One region of the Mesorhizobium sp. WSM4841 genome, then DNA from elsewhere that is predicted to be linked to it. Evidence: riboswitches for the same ligand, from Rfam matches in the RefSeq annotation. Region 1 holds a riboswitch; each other region holds the start of a gene.
The links. A riboswitch is a leader RNA that binds a small molecule or an ion and turns the genes downstream of it on or off. The one in region 1 is predicted to bind cobalamin.
Positions count from the first base shown of each region.

Region 2: it holds a riboswitch for cobalamin, as region 1 does, so the genes downstream of both, metE (5-methyltetrahydropteroyltriglutamate--homocysteine S-methyltransferase) here and AC0L14_RS03855 (aromatic ring-hydroxylating oxygenase subunit alpha) in region 1, are expected to answer to the same signal.
Region 3: it holds a riboswitch for cobalamin, as region 1 does, so the genes downstream of both, AC0L14_RS05415 (CbtB domain-containing protein) here and AC0L14_RS03855 (aromatic ring-hydroxylating oxygenase subunit alpha) in region 1, are expected to answer to the same signal.
Region 4: it holds a riboswitch for cobalamin, as region 1 does, so the genes downstream of both, AC0L14_RS28445 (DUF1636 family protein) here and AC0L14_RS03855 (aromatic ring-hydroxylating oxygenase subunit alpha) in region 1, are expected to answer to the same signal.

Region 1 is NZ_JBVVQC010000002.1:392,177-399,914, forward strand. Features, by position in the region: gene AC0L14_RS03820 (carbohydrate ABC transporter permease) at 1-28, shown strand, start outside; gene AC0L14_RS03825 (carbohydrate ABC transporter permease) at 30-1,184, shown strand; gene bglA (beta-galactosidase BglA) at 1,189-2,853, shown strand; gene AC0L14_RS03835 (ABC transporter ATP-binding protein) at 2,878-3,990, shown strand; gene AC0L14_RS03840 (DUF680 domain-containing protein) at 4,076-4,312, opposite strand; gene AC0L14_RS03845 (DUF680 domain-containing protein) at 4,401-4,625, opposite strand; gene AC0L14_RS03850 (DUF680 domain-containing protein) at 4,747-4,950, opposite strand; cobalamin riboswitch at 5,471-5,671, shown strand; gene AC0L14_RS03855 (aromatic ring-hydroxylating oxygenase subunit alpha) at 5,887-7,134, shown strand; partial or broken gene AC0L14_RS03860 (FAD-binding oxidoreductase) at 7,158-7,738, shown strand, end outside.
Region 2 is NZ_JBVVQC010000031.1:19,105-26,842, reverse strand. Features, by position in the region: gene tdh (L-threonine 3-dehydrogenase) at 1-570, opposite strand, end outside; gene metE (5-methyltetrahydropteroyltriglutamate--homocysteine S-methyltransferase) at 1,218-3,563, opposite strand; cobalamin riboswitch at 3,680-3,878, opposite strand; gene AC0L14_RS27410 (adenosine kinase) at 4,283-5,248, opposite strand; gene AC0L14_RS27405 (peptidase domain-containing ABC transporter) at 5,366-7,522, opposite strand; gene AC0L14_RS27400 (HlyD family secretion protein) at 7,555-7,738, opposite strand, start outside.
Region 3 is NZ_JBVVQC010000003.1:319,695-327,432, reverse strand. Features, by position in the region: gene AC0L14_RS05440 (glycosyltransferase family 4 protein) at 1-841, opposite strand, end outside; gene mgtE (magnesium transporter) at 1,393-2,823, shown strand; gene AC0L14_RS05430 (MerR family transcriptional regulator) at 2,973-3,359, shown strand; gene AC0L14_RS05425 (methyltransferase family protein) at 3,447-3,953, opposite strand; gene AC0L14_RS05420 (acetyltransferase domain-containing protein) at 3,950-4,942, opposite strand; cobalamin riboswitch at 5,294-5,510, shown strand; gene AC0L14_RS05415 (CbtB domain-containing protein) at 5,548-5,727, shown strand; gene AC0L14_RS05410 (CbtA family protein) at 5,743-6,510, shown strand; gene cobU (bifunctional adenosylcobinamide kinase/adenosylcobinamide-phosphate guanylyltransferase) at 6,533-7,030, shown strand; gene cobO (cob(I)yrinic acid a,c-diamide adenosyltransferase) at 7,032-7,646, shown strand.
Region 4 is NZ_JBVVQC010000033.1:35,936-43,673, reverse strand. Features, by position in the region: gene AC0L14_RS28470 (NmrA/HSCARG family protein) at 1-79, opposite strand, end outside; gene AC0L14_RS28465 (LysR family transcriptional regulator) at 208-1,101, shown strand; partial or broken gene AC0L14_RS28460 (DEAD/DEAH box helicase) at 1,322-1,699, opposite strand; partial or broken gene AC0L14_RS28455 (cobaltochelatase subunit CobN) at 1,725-3,173, opposite strand; gene cobW (cobalamin biosynthesis protein CobW) at 3,192-4,229, opposite strand; gene AC0L14_RS28445 (DUF1636 family protein) at 4,226-4,660, opposite strand; cobalamin riboswitch at 4,699-4,902, opposite strand; gene AC0L14_RS28440 (winged helix-turn-helix domain-containing protein) at 4,974-6,173, opposite strand; gene AC0L14_RS28435 (NADH-quinone oxidoreductase subunit A) at 6,509-6,874, shown strand; gene AC0L14_RS28430 (NuoB/complex I 20 kDa subunit family protein) at 6,865-7,446, shown strand; gene AC0L14_RS28425 (NADH-quinone oxidoreductase subunit C) at 7,452-7,738, shown strand, end outside.

The DNA.
Region 1 (7,738 bases):
GGCCAACAAAGAGACGGGAGGGCATTGAGATGGCCGCGGCGACCGGAAAGTCCTTTGCCAGCCGTTTCGGCGTCCATATCGCGGTCTTCATCTTCGTCGCGATCTGGACTATCCCGACGCTCGGCATTCTCGTCTCGTCGCTGCGCGACAAGGATCAGATCATCGCCTCGGGCTGGTGGAACTCGTTCGCCAGTTCCACCCAGACGGAAGCGGGCCGGCTGCCACCCGCCTCGGCGCAAGTCGAGAAGGACGGCAAGTTCGTCCTCGAGGGCAACATCTTCGGCGACGATCCGGCCCGCGACATCAGCGCCTTCGGCGTCAAGTCGTCGGCGCCGACGCAATATCCCGCCGGCACCACAGCCGATCTCGGCGACGGCGAGACCTTGCAGCTCAACGCCGACGGCAGTTTCGTCATGACCTCAACGAAGGCCTTCGAGGGCGAGCGCGGCCAGCGCGTCTACTACGCCTCGTCGGCGCCGCCGAAATTCACCACCGACAATTACGACACGGTGCTGTTTTCGGAAGGCATCGGCCGCTCCTTCATGAATTCGCTGACCGTCACCATTCCGGCGACGGTCATCCCGATCCTGATCGCGGCATTCGCGGCCTATGCGCTGGCCTGGATGCGCTTTCCCGGCCGCGCATTGCTCATAGCGGTCATCATCGGGCTCTTGGTCGTGCCGCTGCAAATGTCGCTGATCCCGCTGCTGAAGCTCTACAACGGCGTCGGCAGCTTCTTCGGCGTGCCGTCGAAAACCTATCTCGGCATCTGGCTGGCGCATACCGGCTTCGGCCTGCCCTTCGCCATCTATCTCCTCAGAAGCTACATTGCCGGCCTGCCGCGCGAAATCATGGAATCGGCGCGCATCGACGGCGCCAGCGATTTCGAGATCTTCGTCAAGATCGTGCTGCCGCTGTCATTCCCGGTGCTGGCCTCCTTCGCCATCTTCCAGTTCCTCTGGGTGTGGAACGACCTGCTGGTCGCGATGGTTTTCCTCGGTACCGAGGGCGACCAGATCGTGCTGACTGCCAAGCTCAACGCGTTGCTCGGCTCGCGCGGCGGCGACTGGGAGATTCTGACGACATCGGCTTTCATCACCATTGTCGTGCCGCTGATCGTGTTCTTCTCGCTGCAGCGCTATTTCGTCCGCGGGCTGCTCGCCGGCTCGGTGAAAGGAGGTTGAGCTTATGCAATCCGCTGTGAAAGCGACATTGAGCCCCGACGTCGCCGTCAACCGCGACTGGTGGCGAGGTGCCGTGATCTACCAGATCTATCCGCGCAGCTACCAGGACTCCAACGGCGACGGCATCGGCGACCTCAGGGGCATCATCCGCAGGCTGCCCTATATCGCGGCGCTCGGCGTCGATGCCATCTGGATCTCGCCGTTCTTCAGGTCGCCGATGAAGGATTTCGGCTACGACGTATCAGACTATTGCGACGTCGATCCGATGTTCGGCACGCTGGCCGATTTCGATGCCTTGACTGCCGAGGCGCACAGGCTCGGGCTCAAGGTGATGATCGACGAGGTGCTGTCGCATACTGCCGACATCCATCCGTGGTTTAGGGAAAGCCGCTCGAGCCGCACCAACCCGAAGGCGGACTGGTATGTCTGGGCCGACGCCAAGCCCGACGGCACGCCACCCAACAACTGGCTGTCGATCTTCGGCGGTTCGGCCTGGCAGTGGGACACCAGCCGCCAGCAATATTACCTGCATAATTTCCTGGCCGAGCAGCCCGATCTCAACTTCCACAGCCGCGCGGTCCAGGATGCGCTGCTCGATGTCACCCGCTTCTGGCTGGAGCGCGGCGTCGACGGCTTCCGCCTCGACACCATCAATTTCTACTTCCACAGCCAGGGCCTGGAGGACAATCCGCCGCTGCCGCCCGAACAGCGCAACGACCAGACTGCTCCTTCCGTAAACCCCTACAACTACCAGGACCACCTCTACGACAAGAGCCGTCCCGAAAATCTCGGTTTCCTCGAACGCTTCCGCGCCCTGCTTGATGAATATCCGGCGACGGCGGCGGTCGGCGAAGTCGGCGATTCGCAGCGCGGGCTGGAGGTGGTGGCGGCCTACACCGCCGGCAGCAAGCGCGTGCACATGTGCTATTCGTTCGACTTCCTGGCGCCCGAAAAGATCAGCGCGGCAAAGGTGCGTTCAGTGCTGGAGGCCTTCGGCAAGGTCGCCAGCGACGGCTGGTCGTGCTGGGCCTTCTCCAACCATGACGTGATGCGCACTGCCTCGCGCTGGGCGGCCGACGAGGCCGACCGGACCGCTTATCTCAAGGTGATCTCGGCGCTGCTGATGTCGCTGCGCGGCTCGGTCTGTATCTATCAGGGCGAGGAACTTGGTCTTGGCGAAGCGGAATTGCAATTCGAGGATCTGCGGGACCCCTACGGCATCCGCTTCTGGCCGGAGTTCAAGGGCCGCGACGGCTGTCGCACGCCGATGGTCTGGAATGGCGCCGACAGCAATGGCGGCTTCTCCAAGGCAAAGCCCTGGCTGCCCGTGCCCACCAAGCACCTTTCGCAAGCGGTCGATGTGCAGCAGGGCGACAACAGCTCGCTGCTCGAACATTACCGGCGCTTTCTTGCCTTCCGCCGTTTACATCCGGCGCTGGCCAAGGGCGAAATCGACTTCATCGAAAGCCAGGGCGATACGGTCGCCTTCACGCGCCGCGAGGGCAATGAGCAGATCGTCTGCGCCTTCAATCTTGGCAGCCGACCGGCCGAAATCGATCTCGGCGGACGCTCGCTGCAGCCCTTGCCGGGGCACGGGTTTTCGGGACAGACTGTCGCCGGCTCTATCCGCCTCGGCGGCTACGGCGCCTGGTTCGGGCGCATCGACTGAGTTGGCAATTCACTGGAGGGAATCATGGCCGATGTCACGCTAAGGCAAGTGAAGAAATCATACGGCAATCTCAATATTCTCCACGGCATCGACCTCGACATCAAGTCGGGCGAGTTCATCGTCTTCGTCGGCCCTTCGGGCTGTGGCAAGTCGACCTTGCTGCGGTCCATCGCCGGGCTTGAGGAAATCACCTCCGGCGAGCTCAAGATCGACGGCGAGGTGGTGAACGACGTGCCACCGTCGAAGCGCGGCATCGCCATGGTGTTCCAGTCCTATGCGCTCTATCCGCACATGACCGTCTACGACAACATGGCGTTCTCGATGAAGATCGGCAAGGAGAGCAAGGCCGAGATCGACAAGCGGGTGCGCCAGGCGGCGGAAATCCTGCAGCTGACCAAATATCTCGACCGCTTGCCCAAGGCGATGTCGGGCGGCCAGCGCCAGCGCGTCGCCATCGGCCGCGCCATCGTGCGTAACCCGAAGGTCTTCCTGTTCGACGAGCCGCTGTCGAACCTCGACGCGGCACTGCGGGTTGCCACCCGCATCGAGATCGCCAAGCTCAAGGAGTCGATGCCTGCTACAACGATGATCTACGTCACCCACGACCAGGTCGAGGCGATGACGCTGGCCGACCGCATCGTCGTGCTCAAGGAGGGCCATATCGAGCAGGTCGGCACGCCGATGGAGCTCTACAAGAGACCCGGCAATTTGTTCGTCGCCCAGTTCATCGGCTCGCCGGCCATGAACATCCTGCCGGCGACGATCGACAAATCAGGCGACCCGACCATCGTCAGTCATGTCGGCGGGCGCAAGGCGACGGTGCCGATCGCCACGCCGGCGTCAGTGAAGGGTGCTTCGGTCAGCTTCGGCGTGCGGCCGGAGGATCTGATGATCGCCACCGGCGCCGATTATCTTTTCGAGGGAACGGTGGATTATGTCGAGCAGCTCGGCGAGGTCCAGCTCGTCTATGTCGACATCGGCCGCGCCGACCTGCCGCTGGTGACCAAGCTGCCAGGCAATGTCGAAGTCAAGCGCGGCGCTGCGTTGCGGTTGAATGCCGATCCCGGCGACCTGCATATTTTCGACGTCGACGGACATTCCTTCACACTCCACATGGCGGAAGCAAAGGCAGCCTAACTACTGGATCAGGCAGTTTGGCGAAGGCAAAAACAAGAGCGGCGGGCAAGGCCCGCCGCTCTTGTGCATTGCATTCAGGTCGCTGTTAGCGGCCGAACAGGTTCCGGTCGCTGCCCTGCGGGGCGGACTTCTGTACGTCGCCCGAGGAATTGAGCAGCTTGTAAACCGGCGAGCCGGTATTGCTTACCGAAAACGTCTGCGTGTTGTCGACGTTGACGGTCGCCTGCTTGTTGATGTCGGTTCCGCCAACGTTGTCGTTGCGGGCATAGGCGCTGCCGGCAGCAATCAAAAGTGCCGCAGCGGTGAGAACGATCTTCTTCATTTCAGTAATCCTGGATTTTCGTATCCCATCAGCGCGGCGGCCGCGGTCTTTGTGAAAGACAATGCCGCCGCTGCTGTTGGGATCGACATTAGTTGTTGCCGAAGAGGTTACGGTCGCTGCCATTGACGGGCTTCTCGTCAGCCGGAACCGGATTCTGCGCCGAAGCCGAATTCTGAATCGAAGCTGTGTACGAGCCGTTGTCGACCGCAGCGGCCGGCTGGTTGGCGCCGTTCGATCCAAAGTTGTCGCTGCCGGCAAAAGCGCTGCCGGAGACAGCCAGGATGGCGACGGTGGCAAGAATGATCTTCTTCATTTCTAGTACTCCTGAATTTTTCAGATCCCGAGCGGCGGACTGGCCGCTTTGTCTTGTTGTTTGACCATGATCTTTTCCAAAAACCGGTTTCCACTTCGGGATCATGGTCTGGGATCAGCTGTTAATTGTTGCCGAAAAGGTTGCGGTCGGCGCCCTGGTCGACGGGCTTTTCAGCGTGAGCCGACTTCTGAATGGAAGCCGTATACGAACTGTCGACCGAGGCGGTCGGCTGATTGGCGCCGTTGGACCCATAATGGTCGCTGCCAGCAAAGGCGCTGCCGGTGATGGCCAGAACGGCGACGGCAGTAAGAGCAATCTTTTTCATTTTTGGAACTCCAGTATCTTTAGTTTTCCGTCCGTCTAGCGGCGTGTCTTGGGAGGAATTCGCGTCGTTCGGACAGCCCCGATGTGGGAAGGCCATCCGGCGGATTCCAATCACGAAGTTGTTCCGTGTGGACCAAGAATCTACACCTTGAAATTGTACCAGAGGCTTCTATCGTCATTGCTTTCTGGCTTGTTTTCAAAGGTTTAGGACAAAGAGGCTAATCGACCATTGACGGATTGCCGGACCTGCGTTCACAGTGTCATGCACGCATTGTCAACAGAAACGAACCGTTCGGTTCGATTTTAGAAGCGGCTTAAAAAGCCGGCGCTGAGTTGTTGTCGAATCGTTAACCATTTCGGCGCCCTGCAATGGTCAATCCGGCACGCTTTCAGAACCGGCAGCGCTCGCAGCAGGCGCAAAGTTCACCTTCCTCAAATCCCGGCCCACAGGTTTCGCCGGCGGTGTCGCGCCGCATGGATACGATGTCGCTTTCATGCGGACAGTCAGCCGGCCGTCATGATTAGATCACGCCATCTCAGGTGCCGCTTGGTGACGACGAAGCGGAGAATTGGGAAGCCGGTCAGAACCCGGCGCTGCCCCCGCAACGGTGGTGGAGTTCAAGTCGCAACGGGAGACCACTGGGCCCAAGCCTGGGAAGGTGTCGCGATGGTCCGCAAGGACACTCCAGAGCCCGGAAACCAGCCCGAGATTTCTAGACTCGACTGATCGCGGTGGGCGGTCAAGAGGTGGATAGTGCATGTCCGGCCCTGTCGCCGGCTTGCGGCCGATCCTCCCTCCATCACCACCAGTTCAGTCTTTGGAGCGACGTGCGTCCATTTGGACGCACAAAGTACGCTCCAAGACTTTGAATTGCGCATCGTGCTTTCCGAAATCGATTCCGATTTCGGGCCGATGCGACGGCTATGAGGACAGGACATGGATGCGCGCAACGACATGCTGAGGCTCTTGCACGGCCGCAGGGAAGGCTACTCGCTCGAGCAGCCCTTCTACACCGATCCCGATTTCTTCAAGCTCGACATGGAGCTGATCTGGTATCGCGACTGGGTGTTCATCGGCCACGATTGCGAGTTGCCGAAGCCGGGCAGCTACATCACCGCCCAGATCGGCGACTATCCGGTCGTGCTGGTCCGCGACCAGCAAGGCAAGATCAACGCCTTCCACAATTCCTGCCGGCATCGCGGCAGCCGCGTCTGCAACGCCGACAAGGGTACGGCGGCGAAGCTCGTCTGCCCCTATCACCAGTGGACCTACGAGCTGGACGGCCGGCTCTTGTTCGCAAGGCAGATGGCGGACAGCTTCGACAAGAGCCAGTTCAGCCTGAAGCCGGTGGCTTGCGAAAGCATCGGTGGCTACATCTTCGTCTGCCTGGCCAAGGAGCCCGCCGATTTCGCGCCGATGCGCGCCATGATCGAGCCTTACCTCCTGCCGCACCGGCTGCGCGAGGCAAAGGTCGCCTTCGAATCGACCATCGTCGAGAAGGGCAACTGGAAGCTCGTCTGGGAGAACAACCGCGAGTGCTATCATTGCGCCGGCAACCATCCGGAACTGTGCAAGACATTCCCGGAAGCGCCGACCGTGACCGGCGTGCAGGGCGCCGACAGCGATCCGGAGATGCTCGCGCACTGGGCGAAATGCGAGGCGGCGGGCCTGCCGAGCAAGTTCCGCATCGATCCGGCCGGGCAGTATCGCGCCACCCGCGCGCCGCTGCTGCGCGACGCCGTCAGCTATACGATGACGGGAAGACGCGCGGTGAAGAAGAACCTTTCCGACAGCGTTTCGACCGACCGTATCGGCTCGCTGCTGCTCTATCACTATCCGACGACCTGGAACCATATCCTCGGCGATCACGCGGTCACCTTCCGCGTGCTGCCGATCAGTGCCACGGAAACGGCCGTCACCACCAAATGGCTTGTCCATAAGGACGCGGTCGAAGGCGTCGATTACGACCTCGCCGATCTCACCCATGTCTGGACCGAGACCAACGACCAGGACCGCCGCATCGTTGAGGAAAACTCCTTCGGCATCCTGTCGCCGGCCTATGAGCCCGGCCCCTATTCGGAACTGCATGAGGGCGGCGTCATCCAGTTCGTCGAATGGTACGCCTCCTTCATCGGGCCGCGCCTTGCCGAGGCCGGCCGGCCGGCGCTGCGCAGCGTCGCCTGAGCGAGGTCAAGGGGATGAATGCGATGACGGACCTTGGCCTCTACCGCCATCTCGACGAGATGGCGCCCTGGAACGACAGGCTCCAGGTGCTGGAAGTGATCGGCGTCAGCGACGAGGCGCCTGACGTGAAGACCTTCACCTTCCGCTCCGATAACCAGACCTGGTTCCGCTACAGACCGGGGCAGTTCGTGACGCTTGAACTGCCGACCACCGACGGCCCGCTGATGCGGACCTATACGCTGTCGTCCTCGCCGTCGCGGCCGTTCTCGATCGCGGTGACGGTGAAAGCGCAGGCCGGCAGCCTCGGCACGCGCTGGATGTTCGACAGTCTGAAGCCCGGTGTTCACGTGAAGGCCTATGGGCCGACGGGCGACTTTTCGCTGCACAGCCATCCCGCGGCCAAGTATCTGTTCATTTCGGCCGGCTCCGGCGTGACGCCGATGATGTCGATGCTGCGCTGGCTGAACGACTGCGCGCCATGGACAGATGTCGGCTTCGTCAACTGCGCGCGAAAGCCCGAGGAGATCATCTTCCGCAAGGAGCTCGAGCTGCTCGGCAGCCGCATGCCGGGCCTGACGCTCGGCTTCATGATCGAGGAGCGGTC
Region 2 (7,738 bases), on a different contig from region 1:
GACGCACTGCGCCACCAGCGCACCCATGATGCCGATCGGCCCGGCACCGGTGACCAGCACGTCCTCGCCGACCAGATCGAAGGACAGAGCGGTGTGGACCGCGTTGCCGAGGGGATCGAAGATCGCGGCGATCTCGTCCGGCACATCGTCGGGGATCGGCACGACATTGTGCTGCGGGATTGCCAGATACTCGCCAAAAGCGCCGGGGCGGTTGACGCCGACGCCGAGCGTGTTGCGGCACAGATGTCCCCGGCCCGCGCGGCAGTTGCGACAATGACCGCAGACGATGTGACCCTCGCCCGACACGCGCTGGCCGACTTTGTATTCGGTGACAGCGGCGCCGAAATCGGCGACCGTGCCGACGAACTCATGGCCGGTGACCATCGGCACCGGCACCGTATTCTGCGCCCACTGGTCCCAATTGTAGATATGGACGTCGGTGCCGCAGATCGCGGTTTTCCTGACCTTGATCAGCACATCGTTTGGGCCGATCTCCGGCACCGGCACCTCTTCCATCCAGATGCCCGGTTCAGCCTTGGCCTTCACCAGCGCCTTCATCATGTTCGACATCGGGTGCTCCTTACGCTTGGTTGATTTCGCTCCTCGCCCTGCTCCGGTAGCCTGCGCAACGAAAAGGTAGGCTCGGAGAACACCTGAGATCCTTGGACCGATCGTAATGTTGACGCCTTCCTTTGTGTCGAAGCAACATTCCACAGCGATCCGTGCGCTTGAAAACCCAGTCCAGCGAACCTCAGCGGAAGCGGAGCAAGCGCCACGCCAGATGCAGCGAAGTTTCAATTCAAGCGATGAGGAATGGTCGCAGCTTGCAGCTGGGCGGCATGGCTATTTCGTCGATGTCCGCCACATGCGACGCAATCACTCGACACGATGCTCTCGATGGTCGGTCTGGCCGCCGATATCTTGATGTGTCGGTGCACAGGCGGCATCGTTCGCCCCTCGGTGAAGTGTCTGTTGACCGCTGGCGCTGTGAGAGGCTGAAGCTCACGGGCAAAGCCGCCTTACTCCAGTTCCTGGTTGAAATCATCCGTCCTCGGACCAGAAGCGGCTTCCGAGATCCTGCTCCGCCGCTCAGCCGTCCAGCGGGCCTTCGGCTGGACGACAAGGGTGGGGCCTCTACCAATCATTGGGCGGCTTTTCGATGCCGTCCCTTCTGCTTTGAACTCATCCGCGGAGCCCGCTGGTCACATGTTTGCCGGTCACAGTGGCCCAGCGGCCTGCGCCTGCGCTTTCTCCCGCAGGGCGAATGCTGCAGCGACCATGTTCACGAGGGCAGGGCGGACCTCCTCCCATTTCCTTGTTTTGAGGCCACAGTCCGGATTCACCCACAATTGGCTGTCCGACAGTCGCTCGCGGGCAAGTTGGGCGAGATGCAAAATCTCGCCGATCTCCGGGACACGTGGTGAGTGAATGTCGTAGACGCCAGGACCGATTTCGTTCGGATATTTGGACTTCGTGAAGGCGTCTAGCAGTTCCATTTTAGAGCGCGACGTCTCGATCGAAATGACGTCCGCGTCCAGTTCAGCGATCGAGTCGATGATCTCATTGAACTCCGAATAGCACATGTGGGTGTGAATTTGGGTCGCGTCCTCCACACCCGTCGAAGCGAGCCGGAAGCATTCGACAGCCCAGCCGAGATAATGTTTCCAGTCGGCCTTCCGCAGCGGCAAGCCTTCGCGAAATGCGGCCTCATCGATCTGGATCACCTTTGCGCCAGCTCTTTCGAGGTCCGTCACTTCATCGCGGATCGCGAGCGCGATCTGGCGGCAGGTCTCGGCGCGGGGTACGTCGTCGCGAACAAAAGACCAGTTCAGAATCGTCACTGGCCCTGTGAGCATGCCCTTCACCGGCTTATTCGTCAGAGACTGGGCAAATTGCCACCAGAGAACCGTCATCGGATTGGGCCGCGATACGTCGCCGAAGATGATGGGAGGGCGCACCAGCCGGGAGCCGTAACTTTGCACCCAGCCATGCTGGGTGAAGGCGAGGCCGGACAGCTGCTCGCCGAAATGCTGCACCATGTCGTTTCGTTCGAACTCGCCGTGTACCAGCACGTCCAGCCCGATCTCCTCCTGCCAACGGACCACCGCTTCGGTCTCCTTCTTCAGGAAGGCCTGGTAGTCGATATAGCTCAGCCGGCCCTTCGCATGAGCGGAGCGCGCCCTGCGCACCTCGGCCGTCTGCGGGAAGGACCCGATGGTCGTCGTGGGGAATGGCGGCAGGCCGAGCGTGTCAGCCTGGACTCTGGAGCGCTTGGCAAATGCGCTCTTTCGTTGCTTCATGTCGCCGTCAATGCCGACAACTCGCCCATGGACGAGCGGATCATGGACCTTTGCAGACATGGCGCGCGCGGCGGCGGCCTCTTCAGAAGCCTTGAGCGCGCCCGCTACAGTATCCCTGCCTTCGGACAAGGCTTGGGCCAGCACGAGCAGCTCTTCAGTCTTCTGGGCGGCGAATGCCAGCCATGATCTGACGTCCACATCGAGCGCGGTCTCCATCCGCAGGTCCATCGGCACATGAAGCATCGAGCAGGAAGGCGCAATTTCGACGCGGTCCAGCGGCCAGCCGGCAATGACCGGCTTGATACGGTCGAGAATGGCAGTCAGGTTCGCGCGCCAGACGTTGCGGCCGTCGATCAAGCCAAGTGAGAGCACCAGATCCTTCGGTGCGAGCCGACCAACCGTCTCCAACTGCTCGGGAGCGCGCACAAGGTCGAGATGTAGGCCCGCCAGGCGCAGCGAAAGCGCGGTCTCGAGATTGTCTCCCAGCGGACCGAAATAGGTAGCCAGCATGATTTTCAACTTGGGCGCGGCTTTCGACAGCTGGCCGTAGGTGAATTCGAAGGCAGCTCGTTCGTTCGGGTTAAGGTCGAGCACAAGCGCCGGCTCATCAATCTGAACCCAGTCGGCCCCAGAGAGCTCCAAATTTCGCAGGAGTTGCTCGTAGACGGGCAGCAGGCGCGGTAGCAGCGCCATGGTATTGAAACCTTGGTCGGGAGACTTCGCCAGCTTGAGGAAGGTGACCGGTCCAAGGAGGACCGGGCGTGTATGGATGCCGAGCTCTTTTGCCTCCAGAAAGTGATCGACTGGTTTCGTCGACGAGAGGGCGAATGTCTGATCGTCGCCCAACTCCGGCACGATGTAGTGGTAGTTCGTGTCGAACCATTTGGTCATTTCCATCGCGGTTACGCGCTGTCCCTGAACGGCATGCCCGTGACTGGCATGTCCGCAACCCGCGGTATCGCCTTGCGTCCCGCGCGCCATCGCGAAGTAGATGTCGAGGGGGACCTCGCCGCTCGTCCAGCCGTAACGAGTTGGCACGGCGCCGACCATTGCTGCGGTGTCGAGCACATGGTCATACAGTGAGAAATCGTTCGACGGGATTTTCGACACGCCCCGGTCGTGCTGCTCGCTCCAACTGGCGGCACGGAGCGCCTTCGCCGTCGCCAGAAGGTTGGCAGCAGAAGATTTTCCGGACCAGTAGCTTTCGAGCGCGAATTTCAGTTCTCGCCGGCGACCGATACGCGGCACACCAAGCGTTGCTATGGGAACTTGCTGGGAGACATTCATTCCATACCCCGATGGTTAGCGGCGGGGACAAGGAAGGCGCTAACAGGCCGGCATCAACGCCGAGCTGCCGCGGCCACCAGACACCCCGCCCGTGGACGTTGTTCACCGTGGCAGGTCTCCTGGCTCGCGGGTCACAGCCTCTGCCCGTCTTCCCGGGGCAGTTCGCCCCAGTGACATTGGTGGGTTGGCTCGCCGCTTACAGTTGCGGGGGCAGCGCCGGCATTGCACCGGCTTCCCTCTTAGCTCCGCTAGGGCAACGCCTTGCGGAGAACCACGACATGCGGACAATCGCAGCTGCCCGCTTTCTTGTCAATGCTGTATAAAGAAATGTTTATGTGTTTATGTGAATCATTCACCCGCGGCGTGTCTCAATTCGCAGATCGCGGTAGAGCTGAACCATCTGCGCCCCTCTCCGGTTCGCAGGCTGTGGCTGACCGGTGGCTGTGGCTGGCCGGTCGGGCAATCTGTCAATTGTACGATCCCGGCTCAGAACGATTTTCGTAAGAGGGCGTGTTGACCATCATGATCGGCCGGCAGTACTGGGCCGAAGGGCGACAACGTTCCTGAGCCTTCATAATCAGAAATTTGTAGAAGAACCGCCATCCTTCACGGACGGGTACGCGGTGTTTTCCCAGCGCTTGTCTGGACAGCCCGCAAAAAGGGGAGGGTGAGCAGCACCTCGCCGAGATGCGTCCCTACAACCCGGCCTGCTCGGCCTCGCGGCGCAAATTCTGACGAGGCCTCGGGCCGATCTGCTGGATCACCAATCCGGCCGCCAGTGAGCCGAGGTCGCCGCAGGTCTTGAGGTCGCGGCCTTGCGTGTAACCATGCAGGAAGCCGGCGGCATAGAGATCGCCGGCGCCGGTGGTGTCGACCAGCTCCCGGATTTTGGTCGCCTCGACGGTGACGGTCTCGTCGCCGCGCACGATCACCGAGCCCTTTTCCGAACGGGTCACGGCGGCGATCCGGCAATCCTTGCGGATCTGAGCCAGTGCCCCGTCGAAGGACGATGTCTGGTAGAGCGACTTGATCTCGTGGCTGTTGGCGAAGACGATGTCCACCGTGCCCGAACGCATGAGGTCGAGGAACTCGTCGCGATAGCGGTCGACGCAGAACGAATCCGAAAGCGTCATCGATACTTCGCGGCCCGCGGCGTGCGCCAGGCTGGCCGTCTGCCGGATCGCCTCCTTGGCGCGCGGCGGGTCCCACAGATAGCCTTCGAAATAGGTGACCTTGGCGCCCGAGGCCTTGTCGGGCTCGACGTCCTCAGGCCCGAGCTCGACGCAGGCGCCAAGATAGGTGTTCATCGAGCGCTCGCCGTCTGGGGTAACGAAGATCATCGAGCGCGCCGTCGGTGGCTCGCCATTGAGCGGCCTGGTGTTGAAGGCGACGCCCTGCGCATGGATATCATGGGCGTAGATTTCGCCGAGCGCATCGTTCGAGACTTTGCCGAAGAAGGCGGCGCGTCCGCCGAAGCTGGCGACACCCGCCGCCGTGTTGCCGGCGCTGCCGCCGGAGGCTTCGATGGCCGGGCCCATGCGGCTGTAGAGCAGCTCGGCGCGCCTCGTATCGATCAGGTTCATCGCGCCCCCAAGTAAGCTACAATTTTCGGACGCTCCGTGGCGCCCAAAACATGAACTCGCATTTTCGCATTGAAGGATATGGCCGACCGCGGCACACCCACAAGGTTGAAACTAAGCGACGGCGATATACATTCGCCGCTGCTGTTCCATGCCTCACTGCCCCAAAATTCTGCCGTGCCCCTCACCTGAAGCTGTTTAGCTGGATCCGGTTTGCGCCCGCCACAAGCGAGCGTAAGCGCCTTCAGCTGTCAGCAGATCAGCATGCCTCCCCTCCGCAACAACCCGCCCCTTGTCCAAGACCATTATTTTGTCGGCACAACGGATGGTGCTGAGTCGATGAGAGATGATGACGATGGTCTTGCCGCCCCGACGCAGATCCTCAACCACTCGCAGGACAAACGCCTCGGCGACCGAGTCGAGAGAGGAGGTTGCTTCGTCGAGGATCAGGATCTCCGGATCCCGGTACAGAGCCCGAGCCAACGAAAGGCGCTGCTTCTCGCCCCCGGAGAGGCGTACGCCGTTTTCGCCTAGATAGGCCTGGAAGCCACCGGGCCAGCGCTCGATCACCTCCCGCAGCCCTATTTGATCGCAGATTTGGAGGATCTTTTCGATGTCCGGCTCGAACTCGCCAAGGGCGATGTTGTCGATCACCGAGCCCGAGAACACATCGATCGATTGCGGCACCGCAGCGACAACCTTGCGCAGGGATACGGTCGACAGGTCCTGGAGGGCATAACGGCCGATCCGGATGTATCCACCCTCAAGCGGGTAGACATTCTGCAGCAGCGCCGCAAGGGTGCTCTTGCCCGAGCCGCTTTCCCCCACCACTGCTGTCATTTCCCCCCGGCGGAAGGTGGCGCTAAGATCCTGGAAAAGCTCGAACTGGCTACCATATCGGAACGTGACCTTCTCCAGCTGGATGTCGCCAATGTCGGATTTGTCTGCATCGATGCCGCCACCGCTTTCCGGCTCCAGGTCGAAGATCTCGAACAGGCGATCCGCTGCGACAAAAGCATCCTGAACGATCCGGTTGGTCTGGATCAGACTGGCAATCGGCCGGGTGATATAGCCTAGCAAGGTATAGCAGGAGAGTAATTCGCCAGGCGTGACGGTCTGATCGAGGGCAAGTGTCGTTCCGAACCACATCAGCACGATGGTGAATAAAGTTGCGAGGAATGTCGAGGTGCTGTCTCCGAAGATCGAGATCAGGCCGGAGCTGTAGACGGAGTGCAGCATCTTGATGAAGCGGGTCTCCACCTTGAAGTTGGCGAAGCTCTCCATGCCGGAGATCTTGATTGTGGAGACAGCTCCCAGTGATTCCACCAGTTGTGTCTCTAATTCGGCAGCGTTCTCCATTACGGCGCGCTGACGATTCCTATTCTGCCGGTTGATGATCCAATAGACCGAGAGGTACAAAGGAATGGAGACCGCCACGACCAAGGCGATCTTCCACGAGTAGATGAACATCAGCCCTAACGAGAACAGTACCGTTAGCACGTCAACGAACATGTTGATCGAGACGTCGTTCAGGAAGCTCCTGATCTTCACCGCGTCATTCATGCGGGAAATGATTTCGCCCATGCGCATGCTGTCGAAGAACTTCTGAGGCAGGCTTAGGATATGATTGTAGTAGCCGAGGATCAGGTGGACGTCGATCTTCTGCCCCGTTTGCAGGACGAGCCGGTTTCTGAGGAGATTGATCAGGATCTGCACAACCAAGATCAAGAGCATGGCGACGCTCATCAGGTTGAGCAGATTGCGGTTGCCCGCTGTAATCACATGGTCGACGATCTTCTGCACGTAAATGGCAGTCGAGAGGCCAAGGATCGTCGTCACCAGCGCCCCCGCGAGAGCCTGCGCCATCGCCGCCTTGTGTGGCGCAAGCAGACGCGCGAAACGACCCAGGGGTGAGGTGGTCTCGTCGCGGCGCTTGAAGGTGTCTGCGGGAACCAGGAGCACCAGGGCGCCAGTCCATTGCTTTTTGAATTCCTCGTGCGCCAGCTTGCGGATTTCACCATAGGCTGGGTCCATGACGATGACCCACCTGGCGTTGATCGCCTGGACTACGACGAAGTGATGCAGAACCTCGCTGACGACGACGTGCGCGATGGCGGGCTTGGGGATCTTGTATAGGCTGTCGAAGCCACCCTTTACCCCCTTGGCAACGAAGCCCAGCTTCCGGGCCGCTTCCACGAGGCCCAGCACAGTGGTGCCGGAGCGGCCGGTCGAGGCATACTGTCGGATACGCGACAATGGCAGCTTGTAGCCATAGAAGGCCGCGACAGAAGCAAGGCTGGCGGCACCGCAATCCGTGATGTCGCGCTGCTTGAACTTGATGATCTTGCTCGACATAGCGGCTCGCTGACTGTTTGAAAAATGGAGAATCAGTGGCTCGCCAGGAGCGGATTGAGCCAATCGTCGACCTCGTTGTACAGGAGCTCCAGGACTGTGCGGTCGCCCAGGAGGAAGCGGGCCCGCACGGTCATGCCTTTCTTCAGGTTACCGATGACCCCGTGCTTGAGGGCGAGATGGCGGCGAGAGAGCGCGCAGCGGACCTTGAAGGCCGGG
Region 3 (7,738 bases), on a different contig from region 1:
CGCCGACAGCGAGCCTCAGGACCGCATCCGGCACACGCGGCGCCACCACGGAAAACGCATCGATCAGCAGGTCGTAGCCCTTGTTGGTGGCGAGCCGGCCGAGCGCCAGGATCGTTCGCCCTTCGAAGCCGAGCCGATGGCGGATCAACCGGCGAGACGCCTCGCTGACGGGGAAGAACCGGTTGTCGTCGTAACCGGGCGGGATCATGTGCACGCGGTCGCGCTCGAGACTGTAGTCCTCGATCAGCATATCCACCTGCGGCGGCGTTGTTGCAATCACCATGGCGCAGCTTCGATAGATGATCGTCTCGTGCTTTATGCGCTCGGTGAAATTGAACTCGGCCTCGAATGTATCGGCCTTGTCCGGGTAGTCCGTCTTCATCTGGCGCTGCTTCCATATGCCGAGGGAATGCGGCGTATGGATGTGCGGGATAGTGAGCGCTTCCGACAGTCGCTGCCCCGCCACGCCCGCATCCCAGTAGTGGCTGTTGATGAAGTCGTAGGAGAGGTTTTCCCTGCGAATCAGGCGCAGCGCGTTTTCACACCACTCGAGAAGGTGGCGGTGAAGATATTCCTTCGGAATAAAATCGCGTCCGCCACAGGCGACACGCAGGACACGAACCCCGTCTGCCACTTCATCGACAGGAGGCTGGTCTTCAAATCGCCGCGTCCAGATATCGACGGCATAGCCCAACTGGGCCAGCTTTTTTGCAAGTTCCAGGACGTAGACCACCTGTCCGCCGGTATCGGCCGCGCCGAGTGGTGGGTTGGCAGCTACGTAGCCGTGGGTTGAAATGAGTGCAATTCGAGGTGTCGCCGCATCCGAGTTGACGTCCGGCATCTGTATCCTTCTCTACGATTCTGCACGCCCGCAGTCGAAAGCGTGCGCCAATTCACAACTATAAGGATTCCACCCTCCATTCGCAAATTCCGAGCATGCGCTCAGGTCAACGCATTTGACGTGATGGTAAGGCAAACCGGCTCTGTCGCATATTTCGGTCACCGAGTTGCCTGGAATCGACGTTCGACGGTTCTTCGAGGATTTACGGTGTCCAACGGCTGCCAATTCGATCAGTCTGTCATCCCTTGCGCCCGTTGGTCTCTGACCTCATCGCCTGAGCCTTCGCGTCCTTGCGGAGAGGGCCGAGTGCGGCATCAACGTCTGTCGGGCGATCCGGTTGCACCAGCCTTCGCTCCACGGTGGGGAAGGGCGTATTTCGTTTGATATTCCACGCGTTGCGCCATAGAGGCGGACTCTCAGGTCGAATCGTGCCGCCGCACTATCTTTGTGTTTGAGCATCGGATTTTTCCCAAAACCGGTTTCCACTTCTGGGTCCAATGTTCTAGACGTGACAGGCACCTTTTCCGGAATTCTGATGGCGGGAGGCGCTGGTGGAAAGCCAGGACGAACAGACGACCGGCGCCAGGGCCGCTGAGGGCAGCCATGCCGACATTTATGGCGAGGACGGCGCCATTCTGTCGTCGTTCTTGGCCCAGATCGGCGCAGCGATCGCCGATCGCGACACGCTGACGCTGAAGCGTGAAGTCGACGACCTGCACCAATCGGAACTCGGCGATCTGCTCGAGGCGCTTCATCCCGAACAACGCCGCGCGCTGGTCGACTTGTTGGGCGCCGATTTCGACTTTTCCGCGCTGACCGAGGTCGACGAGGCGATCCGCCGCGACATCGTCGACAGTCTGCCCAACGCGCAGATTGCCCAGGGGGTGCAGGATCTCGATTCCGACGACGCGGTCTACATTCTTGAGGATCTCGAAAAGGAAGACCAGGACGAGATCCTGTCGCAACTGCCGTTCACCGAGCGGATCAGGCTGCGCCGCTCGCTCGACTATCCCGAAGAGACCGCCGGCCGCCGCATGCAGACGGAGTTCGTCGCGGTGCCGCCGTTCTGGACGATCGGCCAGACCATCGACTATATGCGCGAGGACAATAACCTTCCCGACCGCTTCAGCCAGATTTTCGTCATCGATCCGAGCTTCAAGCTGCTCGGCGCCATCGATCTCGACCAGATCCTGCGCACTAAGCGCTCGATCAAGGTCGAAGAGGTCATGCATGAGACCAGGCACGCCATTCCGGCCACGATGGACCAGGAAGAGGCAGCGCGCGAATTCGAACAATACGACCTTCTCTCCGCCGCCGTCGTCGACGAGAACGAGCGGCTGGTCGGCGTGCTGACCATCGACGACGTGGTCGACGTCATCCAGCAGGAGGCCGAGGAGGATCTGCTGCGCATGGGCGGTGTCGGCGACGAAGAACTGTCGGACAGCATTCTTTCGACTTCGCGCTCGCGCGTTCCGTGGCTGCTCGTCAATCTCGGTACGGCCTTCATCTCGGCCTCGGTGATCAGTATGTTTGGTGCAACGATCGAGGAAATGGTCGCACTTGCCGCACTGATGCCGATCGTCGCCTCGCTGGGCGGCAACGCCGGTACGCAGACGATGACAGTGACCGTGCGCGCGCTCGCCACACGCGACCTCGATATCTACAATGCCGGTCGCGTCATTCGCCGCGAGGTTGTGGTCGGCCTGCTGAATGGCATGGTCATTGCAACGATCCTCGGGCTGGTCGCCGGCTTCTGGTTTCACAATCCCGATCTCGGTTTCGTCATTGCCGCGGCGATGATCGTCAACATGCTGGCTGCGGCACTCGGTGGCATTCTGCTTCCGCTGTTCCTCGACAGGCTCGGCGCCGATCCGGCGATTTCATCATCAATCTTCACGACGATGATTACCGACGTTATCGGTTTCCTCGCCTTCCTTAGCCTTGCCACCTGGTGGCTGCATCTGGGCGCGGGAGCCGGATAAGGCCCTTCAATTGACTTTTACGTAAGTTGCGTGCGAGGTTTCGATGGAGAGCTGCCGGTCGATTCCGGTGCGGGACGAGCCCTTTTGTGAATGAAGGGCATCGCCGCATAATGGGCGATCGCGCCGCTATCCGGGCTTTTGGAGTGACGATGCGGGAATATTATTCGATAACCGAACTGACCCGCGAATTCGATGTTTCGACGCGGACGCTGCGCTTCTACGAGGACGAAGGGCTGGTGCAGCCGGTGCGGCGCGGCCGCACGCGGCTGTTTCGCCCGTCGGACCGGCATCTCATCCGCCAGATCATGCGCGGCAAGAGGCTCGGCTTTTCGATCAACGAAATCCGCGAAATCATCCAGATGTACAAGGAGCCGCCCGGGGAGGTCGGTCAGCTCAACCTGATGATCAAACGCATCGAGGAAAAGCGCGAGGATCTGCGCCAGAAGCGCCGCGACCTCGAAGAGACGCTGGCGGAACTCGATCAGGCCGAGGAATCCTGCGTCGAGCGATTGGTGGAGCTCGGCGTCAACACGTGAGCGGCCTTTTTTGACAATTCTACTCTGGCGGCCAGCTAGTGTGGTTTTCTGCCAGAGCGAATTCTTAAAAAGACCTTGCCGCACGCTTCAAATCCAGCGCCGCACCTTTTTAGCGTAATCCCGGTATTTCTTGCCGAATTTCGCCGTCAGAACTCTTTCCTCGCCCTCGATCGCCATCTTCTGCGTTGCGAAGGCGGCGATGATCGCCAGCGGCAGGAACCATACGATCCCCGAGATAAGGGCGACGCCGATCATCAGCAGCGTGTTGGCCAGATATATCGGGTTGCGGCTGACGGCGAAGGGGCCAGATGTGACCAGGTGATCCGGCACGGCGTTTGGGTGGAGCGTCGTCTTTGCCCGGATCATGGTGCGGATTGCCGTGAACCAGAGTGCGACGACGCCGAACAATGCCACCCAGCCGGCCGCGAACAGGATGTCGCCCAGAAGGCCGCCGATCCATGGCAGCGGATAGAGCAAGCCAAGCGCGATGCTGACGGCGATGGCCGCGACATAGATCAGCGGCGGCCACGGTATAAACCCCGGTTTCGGCTGCCCCGGTTTCTGTTGCCCAGGTTTCTGTTGATGGTCGGTCATTGTGCTCCTCCCTCCATCAAAGTGCTGTCGGCTTTGGCAGTGCAGGCGCCGGCGAGCTCGTCGAGATGTGCCTTCCATTCCGCAGCCTGGTCGTTGCGGTAGAGCTGATCAAGCGTGGCCTCGCCCTCGAGTGTATCGAGCATGCACACACAATAGCTGGAGCAGAACTCCGTGTCGCGCGATTGCTCGCACGAAGTCTGGCATTCTTTCAGGAAGGTGACCTGCCTGGTCTCGACCGGTGCCGGCATGACTTGCGAAAAAAGCCAGATCGAGCCGATCAGCACCGGCTGGTGGATCAGATAGAAGGCGAGGCTGTGCCGGCCGATAAAGACCAGCGGATTTGTCCAGCTGCCGGGCGTCAGGCCTGCCAACCGCGTCAGCAGGCCGGAGGCGGAGGCGAGTTTTGCCGTCGCGATGCCCGCAAGCACAGCGCCGAACCATGGCAACAGCGGGACATAATCGTTGGAGCGCGGGTTGGTTGCCGACAGGCCGACCCACCACAGGGCCGGATGGTCGAAGGTCTCGGACCTGAGGTAGAGCGGCGCGGTTATGACGAAAGCTGCCATAACCAGCGTCAGCAGCGCCGGCAGCCGCAGGAACGCCAGGCCGAGCAGGCTGGCGAGCGCGATCTCATGCAGGATACCGAAAAAGATGAAACTGTCCGGCGTGGCAAGCCTCGTGGCAGCCGATATGGCGAGCGCCGCCCCGGCGACCATGGCGAAGCGTTTCCAGAAGCCGTCCCAGCGGATCAGTTTGCCATGGGCGAGGAACAGGCTGACGCCGACCAGGAACAGAAAGGTCGAAGCGATGCAGCGCGCGTAGAATTTCCACCAGCCGAAGGCGGTCAGGCCGGGATCGGTGTAGCCAAAGAATTCGAGATCCCAGGTGAAATGGTAACTCGCCATGGCAAGCAAAGCGACGCCGCGGGCGACGTCGATGGCGATGATGCGCTTGGATCGGTCCTGAACGGTCGGCGTAGAAATGCTCATGGTCTCGCAATCTGATTCAGCACTGCAAGACGACTATCATGGTTGCCCCAGACAAAAGAAGACAGGGCCAAATCCCGTTGATGCTCAGGGCGTCGGTGAAAGCGCCGTATGCCGCTGACGCACCCATTAGAAGCGATGCGGGCCATATTCCTCGGGCATCAGCACTCCGGCCTCGTGGCGCCGGCCGGCTGGTTCCAGAGACGGCGCATTCGCGCTGGTAGCTGGCGGAATTTGGTTTGCCGGGCACGGCGATTCTGCCTATAGTCGCGGCTGTCGTCGGTTCCGTTTGGAACCGCGCATGAACCCGGAACCGGAATCGGTTCCGGAAAGGTCATGCGCAGAGTCTAAGTGTTAGAGCGTCCTTTGTGCGTCCATTCGGACGCACGGCGCTCTAAAGGGAATGCGGTAAGGGCAAAATTCGCCCAATGCCGTGGCTGCCCCCGCAACTGTGTGCGGTAGTCCTCTCCATATGCCACTGAAGAGTTTCTTTCGGGAAGAGCTTCTTCGGGAAGGTGGGGAAGGGCGCTGATCCGCGAGCCAGGAGACCTGCCGGCGACAGGAGAACTGATTTCTATGCCCTCGGGTGGAGGGCGAAAGGACAAGACATGAATACCGCTTCCGTCTCGCTCGTCGCTTCCGTCTCCTCGCAGTCGCGCTTCGTGCAGCTGGCGCTTGCTGCATTTCTCGGCATTTTCGTCATGGGCTTTGTCGGCTTCTCGCATATCGATGCGGTCCACAATGCCGCCCACGACTATCGCCATTCGATGGCGTTTCCCTGCCACTGACGAGGGGCCGACATCATGACACTGTTTCGCAACGTCGTGTTCATCGCGGCGATCGCAGGGCTTGTGGCTGGCGTCGTTCTCGCCTGCATGCAGGCCTACGCCACCGTGCCGCTCATTCTCAAGGCGGAAGTCTACGAGCAGGCCGGCGGTGGCCACACGCATGACCACGCCGCGGCGCCGGCCGCGAACGCCACGGACGCCAATGCCATGAGTAGCGCCGAACCGGCCGCTCCGGCTGCGGAAGACGAAGGCTGGGCGCCGGCCGACGGTTTCGAGCGCTTCGCCTTCAACGTCGTTGCCAACGTCGTCACCGGCATCGGCTTTGCGCTGATCCTGGTCGCCGCTTCGGAGTTCGCCGGCGGCATCGGCAATTGGCGTCAGGGCCTGTTCTGGGGCCTTGCCGGCTTTGCTGTGTTCACGCTGGCTCCGAACCTTGGCCTGCCTCCCGAACTGCCGGCTATGCCGGCTGCCGATCTCGCCCAGCGCCAGATCTGGTGGACGGCAACTGTGGTAGCGACAGCGGCCGGTCTTGGGCTGCTCGCCTTTCGCAAATCCCTGCCGCTGGCGCTGCTTGCCGTGGCGTGGATCGTGGCGCCGCATATCGTCGGCGCGCCGCAGCCCGACAGTTTTGAATCGCCGATCCCGGAAGCCCTGCACCACCAGTTCGTGGTGGCGGTGACACTGACCAATCTGGTGTTCTGGCTGGTGCTCGGCGCCGTCGTCGGCGTGGTGCGCGGCCGCTTGACCGGCAGCACGACCGGCCTGCGCGACAGCTTTGCCTGATCGCGCTGCTCCCGGCGGCAAGCTGACCCTGGTCATCGGCGGTGCGCGCTCCGGCAAGAGCGCGCATGCCGAAAGACTGGTGACGGCCTGTCCGGCGCCGTGGGCCTATATCGCTACGGCGCAAGCCTATGACGACGAGATGCGCGAGCGTATCGCGCTGCATCGGTCGCGGCGCGGCGAGGGTTGGACGACCATCGACGCGCCACTCGATCTCGTCGGCGCGATTGAGGCGTTGCCTGACGGCCGGCCTGTCCTCGTCGATTGCCTCACGCTGTGGCTGACCAACCATATGCTGGCCGAACGCGACATTGAGGCCGAATGCCGAGGGCTGGCCGATGTGCTGTCGCGGCCGCGCGGGCCATGGTTCGTGGTTTCCAACGAGGTTGGCCAGGGCATCGTGCCCGACAATGCGCTGGCTCGCCGGTTTCGCGATGCCGCCGGCCGGCTCAACCAGCAGGTCGCGGCCGTCGCCGGCACAGTGCTGCTGATGGTGGCGGGACTGCCGCTCAAGGTGAAATGAGATGACCGATATCGACGACAGGGACGAGGAACGCCACCGCGCCAAGATGGCCAAGCGCAAGGCGGTGCAGGACGCAGAGGTCGCGGCAAAGACGGTCGAGAAGGGGCTGCTGATCGTCAACACCGGGCCCGGCAAGGGCAAGACCACTGCCGCCTTCGGGCTGGCGCTGAGGATGCTCGGCTACGGCAGGCGCGTCGGCGTCGTCCAGTTCATCAAGGGCAAATGGCACACCGGCGAGAAGGACGCCTTTGCCGCCTTCGGCGACCGGGTCGTCTGGCACACGATGGGCGAGGGTTTCACCTGGGAGACGCAGGATCTGAAGCGCGATATCGCCGCCGCCGAGTCCGCTTGGGCCAAGGCGCTCGAACTGATGGCCGATCCATCGATCAGCCTTCTGGTGCTCGACGAGCTGAATATCGCGCTGCGCTACAATTATCTCGATCTCGACAAAGTGGTGGCGTCGCTGAAAGGGCGCCGCGAAAACCTGCATGTCGTCGTCACCGGCCGCAACGCCAAACCGGCGCTGGTCGATGCCGCCGATCTGGTCACCGAGATGGGCGTGACCAAACATCACTTTTCCGCCGGCGTTAAGGCGCAGCAAGGGATTGAATTCTGAGGGGTGATTGCGCTTCGGCAGGGCACCCTCAAGCATTGCGGTGCTGGTGGCGGTGACGCTGGTAAAATTGCCGATCTCCCCTTGCGGGGGAG
Region 4 (7,738 bases), on a different contig from region 1:
GGACAAGTTCAGGCACGACCAATCCGGCAAATCGGCCTGTTGCGCCCACGACCAGGACGGTTGGATTGGGTGCTCGCATGACAACTCCCTTCGATGAAACCTGCCCTTTCGGGATTTTCTTCCAGGGAAATAAAAGGTCGCAAACAGCGTTACAATTATTTGGCTTTGCGATAGTCTCTCTCGATTTTCGAGAGAAATGGAGAAGCCATGAGCCGAATAGATGATTTTGAAGCTTTCATGGCAGTCGTCGAGCATGGAAGTTTGACAGCCGCCGCACGTCGGCTGAACCGCTCGCTCCAATCGATCAGCCGGTCTTTGGCGACGCTGGAGGAATCCGTCGGGGTCGAGCTTGTGCAGAGGACGACGCGCCGTTCGACTCCAAGCGAAGCCGGAGCGGCGTTTTTCCACCGCATCAAACCCGCCATCGACGAAATTAACGACGCAAGATTTCAGGCCGCCAACCAACGATCGGAGCCATCAGGCATCCTGCGCGTGAGCGCGCCAGTTCTGTTCGGGCCGGATTTCGTTGTACCTGTCATCGCCGACTACATGCAGATGTATCCTCGGGTCGAGGTTGACCTCCAGCTCTCCGATGGATTTGTTGATCTTGGTGCCGAGGGCCTCGATCTGGCAATACGGATCGGCAATCTGCCGGATTCCAGCTTGCGAGCCAGACGCCTAGGCGCGTTGCGGCGCGTCGTGTTCGGCTCGCCTTCCTACTTTGAACGCCGTGGCCGACCAACGCATCCTTTTGAACTGAGCAAGCACAATTGCATTGTTCGAACCTCCGACCAGCGTCCAGGTGAATGGATGTTTCAGATTGAGGGGAAACCTCGGGCGGTGAAAGTGGCTGGCAGTTTTCGATCCAATTTGATGGCACCGATCTACGCCGCCGCAGTTCGCGGATTGGGTTTGGGTTACTCGCCCCTCTGGCAGATAAGGCATTCGGTGGACGATGGCCGCCTAGAGGTGGTTTTAAGCGAATTCGAGCCGGCGCCGGTGCCGATGCACGCCGTGTGGCTGGAAGGCAGATCATCGTCAGCCAAAGTTCGCGCGTTTCTGGATATGTTGCCGTCCCGTCCGGAATTCAAAAACCTGTAGCCACCGGATCAAACGAGACGACAGAGCGCGGTCGACCGCTCGTAGCCATAGACTTCGGCGAGACGCGCCCGATTGCTTCCAACGCGGCGGCGGTCGACCCGCCTAGAACCGGCACGCCGAGATCCAGCTTTCGCGCCACACCTGAGCAAAGCAAATATCGGACATGAAAACGGCCCCGCAAAGGGCCATTTTTGTTTGGATTTGAGAATTTCTGCTGTGATCAGACCTTGGCGACGATGCGCATGAAAGCGGGCATGTCGTCGCCGAATCCGACGGTCGCATCATTGTCTTCCTGGCGATGGCGGGCAGGGCGATTGCCGTCGCGCTGCGGCCTGGTGTCGCCGCGTTCCGGCGCACGCTGTTCGTTGCGATCGGGCGAAGCCTTGCGTTCGGGCGAAGCTTGGCGCCCGGTGTTTTCCGAGCGGATCGCTTCTTTGTGCGCGCGCCGCTCCCCGGCTTCGGCGACCGCGGCCACCACTGGCTGTTCCTCGCGCGCCGCATCCGGTGTTGCAGCTTCGCTTTGCCTGGCGTGGCGTTCGCGTGGCTTGCGTTCGCCCCTGTCCTTGCGGTCACCGTCCTTGCGGCCGGGGGGGGGGGGGGGGGGGGGGGCCCCGCCGGGGGGGGGGGGCCCCCCCCGCCCCCCCCCCCCCGGGGGGGGGTGGCAAAGAGGGCAGGACAGAGGGGGGCGCTTCGCGCAAACCTGTCTCATGTTCTGCATTGCCCCACGCGGCCGTCACGGTAGCCATTGCCGCTGTCGGCAATTCCGTCGAAAGTTCGACATAGTCCCCTAGTGCCAGTCCACCTTCGCTGCGCTCCAGCATCTCCAGCAATTCGCGCGGCGTTTGCGGAATCCCTTCAACGGCGTAGCCCTGCTCGCTCAGGTCGTGCAGCATCGCCAGCACGCTGGACGGCACGTCGAGGCCGACGGCGTAGCCGGTGCGGCCGGGCGCGCTTGGATAGTCGGGGATCAGGATGGCCAGCTTGCGCTCCGCGCGCGGCGTCCGCTGCAGGCGGATGAAGGCTTGGACACGGTTCGCCACCTGCGCGACGCGGTCCGGCTCCGGCCGGTTGGAGAACGCGCGGAAAGCCAATGCGGGATCGACCTCGCTTTCGCCCTTGAAGGAAATGGCGCCGGCAAGGATGCGGCCGTCGAGTTCGGGCAGGACGACATGCATGGCGAGGTCGGCGGGCGCCAGGCCGCGCTGATTGTTTTGCCAGATGTCACGGCGTGTTGTCGCGACGATGACCTGGAATACCGGCACGCCGGCGCGGTCGAACAGGGTTTCGACGCCGGGCTCAGCACCGGAGGCGAAGGCCGTCGCGGTGATGACGGCGGCAGGGTTTAGCGCGGCAAGCGCAGTCTCGACAAAGGCCAGCGATGCCGGGTCCTTGAGGCTGGACACGAAAATGGGGACAGGGATGATGCCGCGCTGCCCGAGCGCTTCGAACAATGCGTCGATCGGCGCGACATCGGCGGCGAGCAGCATCGAACGGTAGAAGAGAATGGGGACGACGTCCCCCCGTCCCGGCTCATAATAGCCCGCCTTCGGCACGACAACCGGCTCCACGACCGCCGTGTCCTGTCCTGCCAGCCGCGCCAGCTGATTCACCAGCGCCGTCATATTCTCCGGGCCGCCCTCGCGAAAATAATCGAGCAGGCCGTTGAGCTCTTCGCGCGGCAGCGTCGAGCATTCGATCAGCCGGAGATCCTCGTCGCGGCATTCGCCGGGCAGCAGCGCCAGTTTTATGCCGCGTGCGCGGGCGGTCGAGGCGAGTTGGTCGCAGCCGTAGCGCCACCAGTCGTAGCCGCCGAGGATGCGAACCAAAATAACCCTGGCGTGCCGGGCGACGCTGTCGATCCAGAGATCGACGGACATCGGATGGCGCAGGTCGCGTAGAGCCGCCAGCCGCATCGACGGCAGGCGATGCGCGTCCGCCTTCCACGCCGCTGCCAGCCCGGCCAGATCGCTGTCGGTGAAAGACAGCGCCACGACATCGGCAGGCGTCTGCCTGAGATCAACAGGCTCGGCGAGATCGTCGAGCGAGGCGGATGTTGTGGTGAGGATGTGCATCGCGGCTCGTGCCTGAGGTCAGCCGGCGAGGATACGCTCGATTGCCGGCCGGTTCAGCCCCTTCAGGCCGATGATGACGAGGCGCGAGCGGCGATCGTCTTCAGCGGTCCAGGCGCGGTCGTAGTAGTGATTGACGCGCGGACCGACCGCCTGCAGCAACAGCCGCATCGGCTTGCCGCCGACTTCGACGAAACCCTTGACGCGCAGCACGTTTTCTTCCTCGGCCGCCGTGGCGACGCGCAACGCCAGCTCATCGGGATGGGCGATCGACGGAATGTCGATGACGAACGAGTCAAAATCGTCATGCTCGTGGTCGAGTTCGTCGTCGTGGTGAGTCTTGCGGTTCTCGATATCGTCCTCGACGGCAAGGCCGAGGCCGAGCAGCACAGACGGATCGACCTTACCCTGCGAGGTCGGCACGATCTTGACGGCGCGCGCGGTGTGCTCGCCGATGATGGCATTGGCACGGGCCGAGCCGGCGGCGTCCATCAGGTCGGTCTTCGACAATATAATCAGGTCGGCACAAGCGAGCTGGTCCTCGAACACCTCCTCGACCGGATCGTCATGGTCGAGCGTCTCGTCCCGCGCGCGCTGTGCCTGCAGGGCGTCCATGTCGTTGGCGACGCGGCCATCAGCCAGCGCCGGTCCGTCGACCACGGCAATGACGCTGTCGACCGTCACCCGGCTCTTGACCGTCGGCCACTGGAAGGCCTGGACCAGCGGCTTGGGCAGAGCCAGCCCGGAGGTTTCGATCAGGATATAGTCGACCTTCGGCGATAGCGACAGGATCCGGTCGAGCGCTGGGACGAAATCATCGGCGACGGTGCAGCAGATGCAGCCATTGGCCAGCTCGACGATGTTTTCCTCAGGACAGGTGTCGATGCCGCATCCCTTGAGGATCTCGCCGTCGATGCCGATGTCGCCGAACTCGTTGACGATGATGGCCAGCCGCTTGCCCCCGGCGTTTTCGAGCAGATGGCGGATCAGCGTCGTCTTGCCGGCGCCGAGAAAGCCGGTGACGACGGTGCAGGGCACGCGGGAGAGCGAGGCGGTCATATCTGATCCTTCAAAAGGTCGAGGGGAGGTATGCGGGCGACGAGGCCGCGCTTCAGGCAATCGGGGCGGCCGCGCCATGGAATGAGGCCGTCAGTCGAGGTGGCGAAGAGTTTTGCGCCAGCGACGAGATCGGCGCCGCTGGTCGCGGTCAGGTCGCCAAAGACATAGCTCCAGCAGCCGTCGCGCAGGATCGCGGCGCTCAGCCGGCGCTTGCAATTGCCGAGGCATTCGACGGTGCGGATATGGATATTTTCGCCTGATACAGCGCGGCGCGTGTCTTCGGCAAGCAGCTCGCCGGCGCGGGGATCGGCGTCGGAGCCGGTCTCGTCGCGACAGGAGGCGCAGACGATGACGGTGATGCCGGCCAGGGAGTCGTCCCCGCCGGACAATACGCCCGCTGTCTCAGCCGGAAAACTGCTGTCGCGTTCCAAATCAGGCTCCTTGCCCGGAAAACCCGCCAGGCGATCGGATTCTATTGTCCTAGACGGCAGGTCTCCTGGCTCGCGGGTCATCGCCTTGGTGCCGCCTTCCCGGGATTTTCCCAGTGGTTATCGGCCTTGGCTCGTCGCTTACAGTTGCGGGGACAGCCGCGGATTTGAAATCGAGATTTCGCACCGCATTCCCTCTTGGCTCCTCCCTTTGCCGAGAGGAGACCGTCTGAACCGGATTTAGGCTTGTGGAGGCAGTCGTGTCAACGCATGGTTCCGACACGGCGAGGAAACGCTTCAGCGCCGACATCGGCAATTACGAAACCGCGACATCCGCCAGCGCGTGGCCCAAATCCCCCGCAGGCGTCACTTCGATGCGCTCCAGGCCGAGCCAGCCTTGCATCAGCTTCAGTTCCTCGAACAGCTTGGCAGCGGTTTGCGGCGGGGCGCCGGCCTCGGCATAGGCGGCATGGACGCGCAGCACGCTGGCGGGGCGGTCGGCCTTGAGGTCGATGCGCGCCACAATCCTTTCGCCGAGCAGGAACGGCAGCACATAATAGCCGTATTGGCGCTTTTCGGCAGGGGTGTAGATCTCGATGCGATAGCGGAAGTCGAACAGTCTTTCCGTGCGCGCTCGCTCGAAGACGACGGGATCGAACGGGGCGAGCAACGCGCGCGCCTCGATCTTGCGCGGAAAACGGGCGTCCTTTTGAAGATAGGCAGGCTTGTCCCAGCCTTCGACGCGAACCGGCAAAAGATCACCGGCGTCGACCAGTTCTTCGATGCGACCCTTGATGTCGGCGGGAGAGAGGCGGAAATAGTCGCGCAGGTCGCCCGCTGTCGCGACGCCGTGGGCGCGGGCGGAGATGCGCAGCAATTCGCGGTGCGCATCCTCCGGGGAGGGCACCGGCAAAGCAAGTACTGCCGGCGGTAGCACGCGCTCCGGCAGATCGTAAAGCCGCTCGAAGCCACGACGCGACGCCGTGGTGATACGGCCGGCCCAGAACAGCCATTCGAAAGCGTGCTTGGCGTCGCTCCAGCCCCACCAGCCGCCGTTTCCCTTCTGGCCTTCGAGGGCGGATGCGGCGACCGGTCCTCGTTCGACGACCTCGCGATAAATGTCTTCAATGTAGGCGGCGCGTTCGCGGCCCCACTTGGCCAGTCCGTTATACATTTCCTCGCCACGTTCGGCCCGCTCCATGCGCCAGCGCATCAGCGGATAGGTTTCGACCGGCAGAAAGGAGGCCTCATGCGCCCAATATTCGAAGACCGTGCGCTTGCGCGTCACGGCGGCGTTGTCGAGCAGGGCAAGCGGGTAGGGGCCAAGCCGCGAATAAAGCGGCATATAGTGGGCACGCACCACCGCGCTGACGGAATCGATCTGCAGCAGGCCGGTCCGGCCAAGCACACGGGCCAGATGGCGGCGATTGGGCGTGCTGTTAGGGCGAGGATCGGCAAACCCCTGTGCGGCAAGCGCGACGCGCCGGGCCATGGCGAGCGAGATTTTTTCCTTCATGCAGACGGCACTCTGTTGGCGTTCTACCAAAGATGGGAGCGATGATTCCGCGTCATGCTAGCAGGGTTTTGGCGGCATCTATGTCAGGAGAGAAAACTGGAGTAAAAAGTGAAGGAAATCAAACAGGAGCGGATCGGACCAGTTTATCCGGATATGCCGTCGAGCACCGTGTTTTGAACAAGGTTTGACTTGCTTCGCCGAAAGCCCTGCGCTAACCCTCGCCGCGTTGCAGCATAGAGCCCCCTAAAACGGTTCAGTGGTTAAACTGTCACGCTTCCGCAAGTGGGTCCGGTGCTGTAATCAGAGTGGATTGGCCGCCAACGGAAAGCTGCAGCATGAACGCATTGTTGAGTTCGTACCTGCCCATCGTCCTGTTCATCGGCGTGGCGCTGGTCGTCGGCCTGGCGCTGCTTGCCGCACCCTTCCTGGTGGCCTACCGCAACCCAGATCCGGAAAAGCTTTCCGCCTATGAATGCGGCTTCAACTCGTTCGATGACGCCCGCATGAAGTTCGACATCCGTTTCTACCTGGTGTCGATCCTGTTCATCATCTTCGATCTGGAGGTGGCCTTCCTGTTTCCGTGGGCAGTGTCTTTCAGCCAGATCGGCATGCTCGGTTTCTGGTCGATGATGGTGTTTTTGGCGGTGCTGACGATCGGCTTTGCCTATGAATGGAAGAAAGGAGCGCTGGAATGGGATTGAGCGACAATTCCGGCACGCTCGTCGCGCCGAAGCCAAAAGGCATTCTCGACCCCAGCACCGGAAAGCCGGTGGGGGCGAATGATCCCTTCTTCCTCGAGATCAACGACGAGCTTGCCGACAAGGGCTTTCTCGTCACCTCGACCGAGGCGCTGATCACCTGGGCTCGCAGCGGCTCGCTGATGTTTATGACCTTCGGTCTTGCCTGCTGCGCGGTCGAGATGATCCATACCTCGATGCCGCGCTATGACTCGGAGAGGTTCGGTGTCGCGCCGCGCGCGTCGCCGCGCCAGTCGGACATCATGATCGTCGCCGGCACGCTGACCAACAAGATGGCGCCGGCGCTGCGCAAGGTTTATGACCAGATGCCGGAGCCGCGCTACGTCATCTCGATGGGCTCCTGCGCCAATGGCGGCGGCTATTACCACTATTCCTATTCGGTGGTGCGCGGCTGTGACCGCGTCGTGCCGGTCGACATCTACGTGCCCGGCTGTCCGCCGAGCGCGGAAGCGCTGCTCTACGGCATCCTTCTGCTGCAAAAGAAGATCCGCCGCACCGGCACGATCGAGCGGTGAGCGGGATGATGAGCCTGAATGAACTCTCGACCTATCTCGGCGAGAAGCTGAGCGGCCGGATCGGCGATGCAGTGTTTGCCTATGGCGAACTCACCATCTCGGTCGAGCCGCAGGATCTGATCGAGGTGGTGAGCTTCCTGCGCGACGATCCAAAATGCCAGTTCATCTCGATCATCGACGTCTGCGGCGCCGATTATCCATCGCGGGCCAAGCGATTCGACGTTGTCTATCACCTGCTGTCGCCGAAGCAGAATGTTCGCATCCGGCTCAAGGTGCAGGCGGACGAAGAGAC